DNA from 4 places in the Paenibacillus sp. FSL R5-0887 genome. Region 4 is predicted to be linked to each of the others. Evidence: riboswitches for the same ligand, from Rfam matches in the RefSeq annotation. Region 4 holds a riboswitch; each other region holds the start of a gene.
The links. A riboswitch is a leader RNA that binds a small molecule or an ion and turns the genes downstream of it on or off. The one in region 4 is predicted to bind cyclic di-GMP.
Positions count from the first base shown of each region.

Region 1: another riboswitch for cyclic di-GMP. It lies ahead of MKY14_RS27775 (NPCBM/NEW2 domain-containing protein); the one in region 4 lies ahead of MKY14_RS24205 (transglutaminase-like domain-containing protein).
Region 2: another riboswitch for cyclic di-GMP. It lies ahead of MKY14_RS24980 (choice-of-anchor A family protein); the one in region 4 lies ahead of MKY14_RS24205 (transglutaminase-like domain-containing protein).
Region 3: another riboswitch for cyclic di-GMP. It lies ahead of MKY14_RS01430 (DUF6612 family protein); the one in region 4 lies ahead of MKY14_RS24205 (transglutaminase-like domain-containing protein).

Region 1 is NZ_JBBOCE010000002.1:2,235,847-2,238,966, reverse strand. It holds gene MKY14_RS27775 (NPCBM/NEW2 domain-containing protein) at 1-1,501, opposite strand, end outside; cyclic di-GMP riboswitch class I at 1,760-1,846, opposite strand; gene MKY14_RS27770 (hypothetical protein) at 2,004-2,570, opposite strand; gene MKY14_RS27765 (EAL domain-containing protein) at 2,687-3,120, opposite strand, start outside.
Region 2 is NZ_JBBOCE010000002.1:1,598,795-1,601,914, reverse strand. It holds gene MKY14_RS24985 (hypothetical protein) at 196-588, opposite strand; cyclic di-GMP riboswitch class I at 1,084-1,174, shown strand; gene MKY14_RS24980 (choice-of-anchor A family protein) at 1,283-3,120, shown strand, end outside.
Region 3 is NZ_JBBOCE010000001.1:319,962-323,081, forward strand. It holds gene MKY14_RS01420 (DUF4179 domain-containing protein) at 1-306, opposite strand, end outside; gene MKY14_RS01425 (RNA polymerase sigma factor) at 290-808, opposite strand; cyclic di-GMP riboswitch class I at 1,013-1,104, shown strand; gene MKY14_RS01430 (DUF6612 family protein) at 1,222-2,070, shown strand; gene MKY14_RS01435 (NADH-dependent flavin oxidoreductase) at 2,183-3,120, shown strand, end outside.
Region 4 is NZ_JBBOCE010000002.1:1,417,756-1,420,875, reverse strand. It holds gene MKY14_RS24215 (GtrA family protein) at 1-162, shown strand, start outside; gene MKY14_RS24210 (class D sortase) at 265-924, shown strand; cyclic di-GMP riboswitch class I at 1,044-1,126, shown strand; cyclic di-GMP riboswitch class I at 1,201-1,281, shown strand; gene MKY14_RS24205 (transglutaminase-like domain-containing protein) at 1,295-2,104, shown strand; rRNA gene MKY14_RS24200 (16S ribosomal RNA) at 2,471-3,120, shown strand, end outside.

The DNA.
Region 1 (3,120 bases), 820 kb from region 4:
TGATGGTGCCTTCGGTTTGAACTTCACCATTCACTAGCTTCTTAGCTAAATCCAAAGAATCTTTCAGGATTGGATAGAGCGGATGTACCTTTGCCGCTTCCTCTAGTGCATTGATTTTTGCAACGTTATTATAAGCAGGCACAACCGCACTCATCGTTCCATCTGTGAAAATACCATTTACAGCTTCGCTTACTTTATCTTCTGTATAAAATCTAAATTCAGCCGCAAAAGGTCTGTTGATATTAGCTTTTGTGAACTTAAATTTTAATCTTTTAAACTTCTTCGGTTCGAATTTAAATTCCAGAAAGTCATTGGTACTAATCGCGGTTCCGCTAGATACAAGTTGGAAGGTCTCTCCTTTACTCGTCTCTGATGCATAGATTTCAAAAGCCTCTGGGAATCCTTTGCGGTTATCTCTAGCCAAAAAAGCTACTCTGTCCAGCACTTCCGCTTGCGCTAGTTCAAACACAACTTCATTCGTGAAGCTTGCATCATTGTTTTTGTTCGTTTCCCAATGCGTAGTGGGCTGGTCATCCAGCATATATTCAGGCTTCGTACCTGAGTAGCTTCCACCGTTCACCGTTACTTTTGATACGTTTGCATTCGGCATTCTATAAGCTTGGCTATAGGCATTTTCATAGGCTGTTCCATACCCTTTTAGCTTCGAAACCTTGGCTGCCGTTGCCTCTACCTGATGGTTCTCCAAAAGGATCTTTGCATTCTCTATCTCTTCTTTAAACTGCGCATACAGTGGATGTGCCTGCACTTCATTCTCTAAAGCTGTTAATTTCTCTGCCGTATCAAAGGCAGCACTAACTTGGCTCAAGGTATCATCTGTAAATAAATTTTTCATTTTAGCAGAAACACTATCCTCTTTATAAAAAGAAAACTCAGCAGCACTCGCCCAATCTTGGTTCGCTTTTTTGAAGACAAATTTAAGTCTCTTAAAAGCCGTAGGTGCGAACTGAATCTCCACTACATCACCGGTTGAGCCTGTATATTCTCCAGAAGACACGAGCGTAAAATCACCCGCATCGGTAGTGGAGCCGTAGATATCAAATTCTTGAGCAAAACCTTTACCTTTAGCACCGGATTGCCTAGCCGCGTATACCATTCTATTTAATTCAGTGGACTCATTGAAAACAAACACAACCTCATTCGTAAACGTTGAACTATTCGGTTTGCCAGTCTCCCAATGCGTGCTCATATCCCCATCCATAGCCTTAGCTATAGGCGAGCCTGAGTAGTTGCCACCGTTATTTGTGATGGATTTAATATTTGCTGGATTCATTCTAAAAACCTCATTATAGGCATTTAGAGCATCCTTGCCGTACAGCTCAAACGGAATAACCGAGGCGTTGCTTAATAAGTTAACCTTACTTTGCGCCACTGTTTTTGTTACATTTACCTTGCTTGCCTCACTTGCTAAAGCATAACCTGCCTCACTCGAAAAACTGGCCAACATGGCCGCCGATGTAGCGATCGCAATCATTTTCTTCATCTCTTCTTACCCCCAGATGTCATATGAATCTCTCCAGTGCCCAAAAATGGGCACAAAAAAAACTACCCCAAAAGAGTAGCTTGATTGCGTATAAAGTCGCCTAAAAATTAAGACTTAATTTTTATTAAACCTTAACAAGCATAAACGCCTTCGGCGTCCTTATAAGGACGGTAAGCGTTTAAGCGAGAAATATAAGATATTAAGTATAGTTTTATAACTTATACTTTCTTATATTTTAACAAAAAGCGTTACACACTCTTTGGCAGCTGGCTGACAATAGTTATGATAACCTTAGTCCCTATAGCTTTGCGTCCCTACATTTCCATAGGTTTGCCTATGAAGTTTCGAATACATTCAAAGAGTAACATAAGCCTAGATCTGATCGCATGATTAATTGGTATGAAATGAGTATAGGTAATTGCAATTAGTTTTTCTTATGTGATAGATATTATTTATCGACTATCCCGGAAGAGAAGGGCATCCTTTAGGACTGTAGGTCTACTTAACTCCCCGATCCAAACAAACGCCGGAACCAATTCCACACATCGCCCGTGACGGGAATTAATCCGAAACCATGTTCGCCAACTGCGATTACACCATATGCCCATTGTCCGATAGCTATGGCACCCCCAGCGATCCTGCCTATCGCTATCGCACCAAATGCCGTATCCCCTATGGCGATGGCCCCCAACGCTTTTTCCGCGATTGCGATCGCTCCTACAGCCACGCCTGCAATCGCAATCGCTCCCACTGCGAAGCCAAGCCAGCTAAGTGCTATTGCTCCGATCGCTAACCACATTCCCAGTGATATTGCTCCTAAGGATAATACGCCCACGCTTATCGCACCTATGGAAATCAAGCCAACAGCTACATCTCCAATAGCGATTAATCCAACGGCTGTCTTCACACGGGGTTTACCTCCACGGCCATACGCCTGACCTGAGTATCGCCCTAGATTACTGCGAATACTGATGACCGGAAATGAGGGAGAAGGCCATTGATAATCAATCTCTCGTCCATCAAAGCCCCTAGAATCCGCCCAGCGCGTTACAAATTGATGCCATTTCATATCTATCCCGTCCCCCTTTTCAAATTACCTAAATTATACAACCCCGGGGGTTGGCTGTACTCAGACTCTGACCTGAAATTCATCTCATCCTCTGGACGGATATATACTCATTAGGATTACTGTTTGGGAATAGGATCAGGCTTTCCAAATAAATAGCCCTGAAACAACTGATAACCACTCTGCTTAAGCCATTCAAAGTCCTCTCTAAACTCCACACCTTCTGCTAAAGGAACGGATTGGATTTCTAAAGCTTTTTCTAAAAATTGCTTTGCTATTTTCTGTTTGTTCAGATCGCTGGACACACCCTGAACATATTTCATATCCAGCTTCATGTAATGGGGTTTAAGCTCCAATAACATCTCGATCGTGCTGAAGCCCTCACCAACATCATCTAAAGCGTATTCAAATCCCCGGTCCTTGTAATATGTCAAAATAGCTTTCAAATGAGCGAGATCATCCACTTTCTCCGTCTCAACAACTTCAAAGACAAAAAGAGAAGGATCGACGCCTAATTGATTGGCCAGTTCAACGGTTGATCTTAAGCAGAACT
Region 2 (3,120 bases), 180 kb from region 4:
CGAACAATATTTTTAATGTAATTTTTATGTGCCTATCAGCTTTTTTTCAGGTTCGAGGTATATATTAGAGACACCAAACACCCCCCAGTGTTTTGTGGTATATCTCTCTCAGGTCTTGCCAACTCCCATGGTAAGGCCTATTTTTTTGTTCACTAATTGATCGGGGGGAGAGAGCGCAGCGGCTTCTATACAGCTTTACTTAATCTGGTACTGTTCTTCGTAACTCTTAAAAGATGAAATATCCAGCCCTAGGTATCTGCGCATATGGATGGCAGCCTGAGCCGCAACAATGTCATTCAACAGCAGCATTCGTTCATGATAGCCACGACATATATACTTGGCTTCAATTCCAGTATTAAGTCTGTTTTGCTCATACACCTTGATTCCCCGTCTTCTCATTTCTGCACGAACATCCCTTAGATCTGTTGTAGCTACTGCAGCAGCTGTTCCAAGCACCTCCAGATAAGGGGCGGGTGTTCGTAAGTGTGTAGATAAAATGGCGGAGTCCCGTTCGAAAGCTGATAAAATCATCGGAAGCAATAAATAAGATTTCACCAGCATGTTGTCCCTGCTTTCTGCTCTATGCATGAATCTCATCACCTCTAATAGGAACGTATATTCGTATTCTACCCCGATATTCCAAAAATAATCAATGGTATTTCTAAACAGCTTATCCAATGTGATTAAATTCACAACTTAATAACGAAGAATAAATTATATTAAAAATTGTAATAATAAAAATTAATGTATCGAACGCAAATAAAGGAGAATTATGATGGAAAAAGAGGGCAGCCTCCAGCGTGGATTGTTTTTTGGTTTAATTTTGAGTGTTCCCTTATGGATATCCATATTGGGCTATATACAGTTACTTTAAAATTTAATGAAAAACCTTATGCGAAGCGCCTTTAGGCGCTTTTTTTGTGTGGTACTAATGCGGGGAATTATCGAAAGGAATTGATTGACAATTGTGGGTGTCGGGAGCTAAACTGTTATTAATTCAAAAGTATTAAAAGTCATAGACTGTTATTGGATAGAATGCTTCAGCTACCAGTTCTGGACTTGCAGTGTAATACATATATATAGTCATGATAATAGCAAACCGTCTGAAAGGGCGGGACGCAAAGTCCAGGAGTCTAAAGTGTCTTAAAGGCACAATGACCGTCCGACTGCCATGAGAAGGGAATTTCACTTCTTTTTGGCGGTCTTTTTTGTTGTTAGGTCCTTTAGAGTTTCTGGTAATTATTCTGATTAATATAAATCATAGTTTTAGGAGGTGTGCCATTTGAAAAGAAGAATAAAACCGTTACTCTCGCTTGTATTAGCTGGGATTTTGACGGTAGGTAGTGGGCTTTCCTCATTAGGAGCTGGAGTTGCTGGAGCTAGTAGTTCTTCTACATTGGGAATTGCAGCGGTCTACAACGTGTTTATTCTAGGGGATATAACAACAGTTTCGGATACGGAAGGAAGGTTTGCTGCTGGAGGTAACGTTAACTTAACCAACTATAGTGTTGGAGATAGGTTGACCGCTGCAGAGGTTTCCCTGACTGACACACTTGTTGTTGGAGGGCATCTTACTTTCAACGGAGGTACTGTTTATGGGAATATCGTGCACGGGGGAGATTTTTCAGGGAATGTAACGCTCCTCAAGGGTGGTACAAAAAGACAGGGGAGTACGATTGACTTTTCAGCCGTAGGTCAGTCTTTGAAGGACAAATCAGCAGAACTTGCAGCATTGCCGGCGAATGGAACAACAGTGTACCAATATGGCAGCCTTACCCTGACAGGTACAGATCCTGCGGTCAATGTTTTTAATGTTTCAGGAGATAACGTCTCTAATACCTACGGAATTACAATAAATGTTCCTTCAGGATCTACTGCAATTATTAATATTGATGGTTCTAACGTAAAAATGAAAAACTTCGGATTTCTACCTAATAACGTGTTGAACAGCAAGAAAATTTTGCTTAACTTTAGCCAAGCTGCGTATCTTGATATGGCAGGCATAGGTGTAATGGGAAGCATACTTGCCCCCTATGCTCATGTTGATTTTATTAATGGTCAGATTAACGGTACTTTAGTGGCGGCTTCACTCAAAGGTACTGGTGGTGGTGAATTTCACCACTATCCATACGATGGTGATGAACCTGGACCAACACCAACGCCAACGCCAACGCCGACAGTGACGCCGACACCAACAGTGACACCAACGCCAACGCCGACAGTGACGCCGACACCAACAGTGACACCAACGCCAACGCCGACAGTGACACCAACGCCGACAGTGACACCAACGCCGACACCGACGCCAACACCATGTCCGACGCCGACAGTGACACCAACGCCGACGCCGACAGTGACACCAACACCAACGCCGACGCCGACGCCGACAGTGACGCCGACACCAACGCCGACAGTGACGCCAACACCGACACCAACGCCGACAGTGACGCCAACACCGACACCAACGCCGACAGTGACACCAACACCAACACCAACGCCGACGCCGACACCAATACCGACACCAACGCCGACAGTGACACCAACACCGACGCCAACGCCGACACCAACACCAACACCAACGCCGACGCCGACACCGACACCAACGTCGACGCCGACACCAACACCAACACCAACACCAACGCCGACGCCGACACCAATACCGACACCAACGCCGACAGTGACACCAACACCGACGCCAACGCCGACAGTGACACCAACGCCGACAGTGACGCCAACAGTGACACCAACGCCGACAGTGACACCAACACCGACGCCAACGCCGACACCGACACCAACACCAACACCAACGCCGACGCCGACACCAACGTCGACGCCGACACCAACGCCGACGCCGACGCCGACGCCGACACCAACGCCGACACCAACACCGACACCAACACCGACAGTGACACCAACGCCGACACCGACGCCGACGCCGACAGTGACACCAACGCCGACGCCGACAGTGACACCGACGCCAACACCGACGCCGACAGTGACGCCGACACCGACACCGACACCAACACCAACGCCAACGCCAACAGTGACGCCAACACCGACACCAACGCCGACAGTGACACCAACGCCGACACCAACACCGACGCCGACAGTGACGCCGAC
Region 3 (3,120 bases), on a different contig from region 4:
TGTTACTCCTGAACTGGAAGTTTGAAGATTATACTGTTGACCGATGCCGTTATTTAATGCATTGCTCACACTTCGACCACCAATTTTATCCCAATTAATCGTCATACTAGCGAATACAGGAATGGCTACAAGTAAGAGGCAAGAGAAGACAATACTGATAGGAATAACCTTTTTATTAGACCTAGGAGTATTCTGGGAGGCATGCAGATTTCTTTGACGTTTATAAGCTTCTTGTTCTATGGCAGTCCACATCAAATCATAATCCGGTCGGGGAATATGTTTATCTTTTTCAATATACAGACTCATTACTATTCAGCTCCTTTAGTTGGGTTCCACCCATTCTATTTAGTATTTTAAGTCCCTTGTTCAGTCTGGATTTTACAGTTCCTTCGGGTATGCTCATAACTTTAGAGATCTCGGGTACAGTCAATTCGTTTATAAAACGAAGGACTACTACCATTCTGATTTTGTCGGGAAGCTGACTGTATAACCCTTGTAATTCTTTTTTAGTTTCCTGTCGATCCAAACGTTTTTCTACAGGGTTTGATTCCTCAGACCTGGATAGTAAATAATTACGTACTTCTTTCATCCACCCCGTCTTACGCCTTTTGATCACACTGTTGCACTCATTCGAAGCAATTCGTAAAATCCAAGCTTTCAAGTTTCTTACCTTCGACTTATCCGCTAAGATAACTTTTACAAATACCTCTTGGGAAATATCCTCCGCATCTGCCTGATTTTTCATTAAGTAGTAACAAAAATAATATACTTGTTCTTTATAGAGCTCGAAAATTTCCCGGTCACTCATTTTGCTGCACCCCCTGTCTTTGCTGTTCTCATTAATAAGACTTATAAGCGTATGTAATCGTTCATTTTTCATTTTGATTGTAGTATTTCTTCTGAATATCATAGCGAATTCGAATGGAAGATAAGTCGTTTACAGGTAATTATAACCATGATAAAATTAGCGGTGGGACATGCGTCCGTAATCTAATTAAAACTAATTGAATGTCCGCGTTAAAGGTAAAATCATCGAAAGATGATGACACAAAGCCATGGGTCTAAAGCCTTTCGACAGAAGGAAATGATCGCCAGGCCGCCATAGGGATGTCTTATGAAGCATAAAGGATAGCTCTAAAAATATGTAGTCTATTTTGAGCTCTTTTATTATTTCGACCTATACGGCGTTACATTATCGCAAGGGGCCGAAAGGGGAAGTACATGAACAGTTTTTTCAAAACAATAGGTACTAGTTTGGCAGTAGGTGCTTTATTGCTGTCCGGAACGATCGGATGGATGTCTAATCCAGGAGTAGTGTCTGCAGCTACCTCAACAGTAGTAACCGCGGATCAGATGATCAGCAAAGTAACGGCAGCCTCCAAAGCAATAAAGAATTTCCATCTGGATGTGACCAAAAAACAGGATATTCAAAGCGGCGGGGTGCGTATCAGCAACACCAACACTCTGAAGCTGGATATCAACCGTCTGCCGAATTTTGCCGCAGCAGGCACTGTCGCTAGTAGTCTTTTAGAAACATCGTACAGTCTATATGCCAATGACAAGGAGTTTTACTATCTTGTAGACGGAAGTGAACTGATCGATGAATCTGAAGATGAAGGTTACGACGATGACGGGGAGCCAATCGATCCTGATGCACAATATTGGCTTGGACTGGAGAAAACGGAATGGGATGCCTTTTACTCTAAAGGCCAATACGATCCTGTTTCCATGCTTGATTCGGTCAAAAGTTATAAAAAATCCATGAAAGTCAGCACTGCTGGCGCACAAACAGTCTTACAATTCACGGTAACCGATCCGACAGCAGCTAAGGGGATAATCAAACTCTATGACCAGGAGAACCTCTGGGATGGTGAGACAGTTCAACCCAAAAGTGTAACGTGGAAATTATTCGTCAATACTAAGACCTGGCAAACGGAAAAGCTGACAGTCGATCTGAGTTATGTGCTGGTAAGTGACGGAGCTAAAGATACATACACCACGAAAATCGAAGCTAAATATTCCAAAAATAATAAAGGTGCAGCCATTGTAAAACCGGCCGAACTAGAATAATAAGGACGATTCATAACGAGCGAAAAGCGCTGTTCAGCGGAACAGCGCTTTTTGTTGTATCCAACAGCAGTTCTTTATTAGTTGACAAGAATAAATCATTGCTGTAATTTATATGTATGCGCATGTATATAATAATTTATCTAAATATAATTTAATGAAAGTTGGGAAAAAGATGATAGCACTAGACACAGCATTAACTTTTCGCAGAGGGCTGACATTAAAAAACCGAGTGGTTATGGCTCCAATGACCACGCGAATGAGCTTTTATGACGGTGTAGTAACACAAGATGAATTGAAATACTATTCGCTAAGAACGGGCGAAGTAGGTGCGGTCATCACTGCGGCAGCAAATGTACAAGAGGGTGGAAAAGGATGGGAAGGTGAACTTAGTGTTTCCTCCGATGAATTTATTCCTAGCCTTAGCCGATTAGCATCTACTATTAAACGAAATGGAACAAAAGCTATTTTACAGCTATTCCATGCAGGAAGAATGACAGATTCAAAAATATTGCGTGGCGTACAACCCGTTTCCTCCAGCGCCATTGCTGCCGAACGCCCGAATGCAGAAATTCCAAGAGCATTAACAGAAGATGAAATTTTCGGTGTAATTGAGGATTTTAAAAAAGCGACTCAACGTGCTATTCAAGCTGGATTTGACGGGGTAGAAATTCATGGAGCAAACACATATTTAATCCAACAATTCTTCTCTCCACACTCCAACCGTCGTGAAGATCAATGGGGAGGAAGCTTAGAGAAAAGATTTAATTTCATTAACCAATTAGTGGATGCAGTTATTGCTGTCGTTGACAATTCAGAGGTTAAGGATTTTATTGTCGGGTATCGTTTTTCTCCAGAAGAATATGAAGAGCCTGGAATTAAAATCACCGATACCTTTTATCTCATTGATAAATTAGCTGATAAAAGGCTGGATTATCTGCATATTTCATTAGGGGACTTCAAGAAAGTATCTGCATCAGAAGATTTTAAAGAAAAATCAATCCTGCAATATGTAAATGAGAAAATCAATGGCCGTATACCTTTAATTGGGGT
Region 4 (3,120 bases):
GTCAAGTTTATCGTGCTGAATCTGGTAGTGCTCGGAATATCACTGCTGCTAATGCATCTGTTGACAGACAAACTAGGTATTCAAGTCTTGATCTCGAAGGTGCTGGTTACCTTTATCACGGTGATCATCAATTTCTTTGGAAGTCGTAAATGGGTATTTTAAACATTAATTTCAGGCAGAAGGAGTTGCTATGCTTAAAGGCAAGTAGCTGTTTCTGCTTGATTTGTATATAACCATAGAAACAATATACGGAGGTGAATAACATTGCGTAAATTCTCCTATCTACTCATACTGGCTGGGATACTTATCATGTTATATCCGACAGCTAACGAATGGTACAACGACAGGCAGCAGGAGAAGTTATTAGAAACGGCTGAACTAAGCACTGCCGATAGTACTCCCCAGTCAGATCTGAGGAGCAGGTATGCTGAAGTTACTCAGCTGTTAGCAGAGGAATCGGTTCTGGATGCCCAGGCACAGCCCCAACCCCAAGAGACAGAAAAGCCTGAACCGGAGATTGAAGTCGGTGGCAAAGTAATCGCACTAATTGAAATCGATAAGATTGATTTGAAGCTGCCTGTATTAGAAGGGGCTACAAAAGCTAATATGAAACATGCTGCAGCCCATATGAAAGAAACGGCACCCCTTGGAGAGATCGGGAATGCTGCAATCGCGGCGCATCGGGCTCGAACTACGGGTCGTTTGTTTAACAGATTGAATGAGGTTGTTGTGGGGGATGTTATCACGGTAAAGACTAGTGATCAGGTGTTTAACTATGAGGTATACGATATTTCTGTTGTAGATCCGAGTGATGTCTCCGTTCTTGACGGGAATGACAAGGATAAGATTCTTACTCTGATTACATGTGATCCGCTAGTGAATCCAACGCATCGGCTGATTGTTCATGCCAAATTAACAAAATGAGAATAGTGAATGACAAGAAAACACAAATACCGGGAGATATTTATAAAATAATGGGTAATCTAGTAAATTAGGTCTTGTTCACAACTATAAATATGATAGTATTATACTATGAAAGCTAAACACGATAACGGCAAACCTTCCGAAAGGTAGGGACGCAAAGCTAAAGGGCCTTTTCCCGAAAGGATGGCAGCCAGCTACCGAATGAAGAGGCTTTTTTTGTTTGTTTCAAATGGATTCTATCAATTATATCTAGTAAAGCTAGAACAGATAGAGCTTATACGATAACGGCAAACCTATCGAAAGGTAGGGACGCAAAGCTAAAGGGCCTTCCCGAAAGGATGGCAGCCAGCTACCGAAAGGAGTTTTATCCGTGAAAAAGGTTTATTTTATGCTGGTGGCGTTGTTCGTCCTAATGACTTCAGTTCCGGTAAGTACAGCTCAAGCTGCAAGTGCAGATGCCAGCTGGTTGATTACATCCAAAGTGGCTCAAGGTGTTATTGGTATTAACTATGATATTCCGAAAGATAAAAGAATCAAACTCATGATCACCAAAGATAACAGCAGCTATACATATAACTTGTATGCTTCTGGACAAGCTGAGGACTTCCCTTTGCAACAAGGAAATGGGACTTATAAGGTTTCTGTTCTGGAGAATACAACCGGCAATAAATACAAAGCGTTATATTCCGAAGTAGTAGACGTAACCATGAGTGACTCGAATTCCGTATATTTGGGCTCCGTACAGAATGTGAAATGGAGTTCTTCTGATAAAGCGATTGTCAAAGCTAAACAATTAGTACAAGGCAAAACAACAGACGAAGAGAAAGTTAAAGCGATCTATAACTATGTAGTTGCGAATGTACAATATGATTACTCTCTTGCTAATAGTGTAACTACTGATTATATTCCAAGCATCGATAAGACATTGACTACTAAAAAAGGGATTTGCTATGATTACGCTTCTCTTTTTGCCGCAATGCTGCGGAGTGTAGATGTTCCTGCTAAGTTGGTAATGGGGAATACAAGCTACGTTACGCAATATCATGCCTGGAACGAAGTGTTGCTTAATGGGAAGTGGGTTACCATTGATACTACAGTGGATGCAGGACTTTCAAAGAGTGATAAGAAAACCGATTTAATTAAAGCCTCAAGCAAATATACTGCGGCAAAATACTATTAAGTTCGTCGCTAGAAATATAACCCTATTAAATAAACAACTAGCTTAATTATTAAGCTAGTTGTTTATTTTTATATTAGGGGTTGCTTTTCTATTAATAGTTGGGGTATTATAGGTAAGCGTTGTTAGACAGCGTACAGGCGATATAGACGAGGCTGATAAAAAGCTTCGAAAAATAAAGCTTGCATTTCTGAAAACAACATGATATATTATAAGAGTTGCTGCTGAGACATTAAACGGCGCCAACGAGAACTTGATCTTTGAAAACTGAACAACGAGTGAGTAGGAAATCACGCAAGTGAAATCCAAATTAGAGAATTAATTTTCTCGTCAGATGTTTCAAAATGAGCATATCGCTCTTTTCAATACTAATTGGAGAGTTTGATCCTGGCTCAGGACGAACGCTGGCGGCGTGCCTAATACATGCAAGTCGAGCGGAGTCATTTTGAAAGCTTGCTTTCAAAATGACTTAGCGGCGGACGGGTGAGTAACACGTAGGCAACCTGCCCTTCAGACTGGGATAACTACCGGAAACGGTAGCTAATACCGGATAATTTCTTTTTTCTCCTGAGAGAAGAATGAAAGACGGAGCAATCTGTCACTGAGGGATGGGCCTGCGGCGCATTGGCTAGTTGGTGGGGTAACGGCCCACCAAGGCGACGATGCGTAGCCGACCTGAGAGGGTGAACGGCCACACTGGGACTGAGACACGGCCCAGACTCCTACGGGAGGCAGCAGTAGGGAATCTTCCGCAATGGGCGAAAGCCTGACGGAGCAACGCCGCGTGAGTGATGAAGGTTTTCGGATCGTAAAGCTCTGTTGCCAGGGAAGAACGTCCGGTAGAGTAACTGCTATCGGAGTGACGGTACCTGAGAAGAAAGCCCCGGCTAACTACGTGCCAGCAGCCGCGGTAATACGTAGGGGGCAAGCGTTGTCCGGAATTATTGGGCGTAAAGCGCGCGCAGGCGGCTATTTAAGTCTGGTGTTTAAACCTTGGGCTCAACCTGAGGTCGCACTGG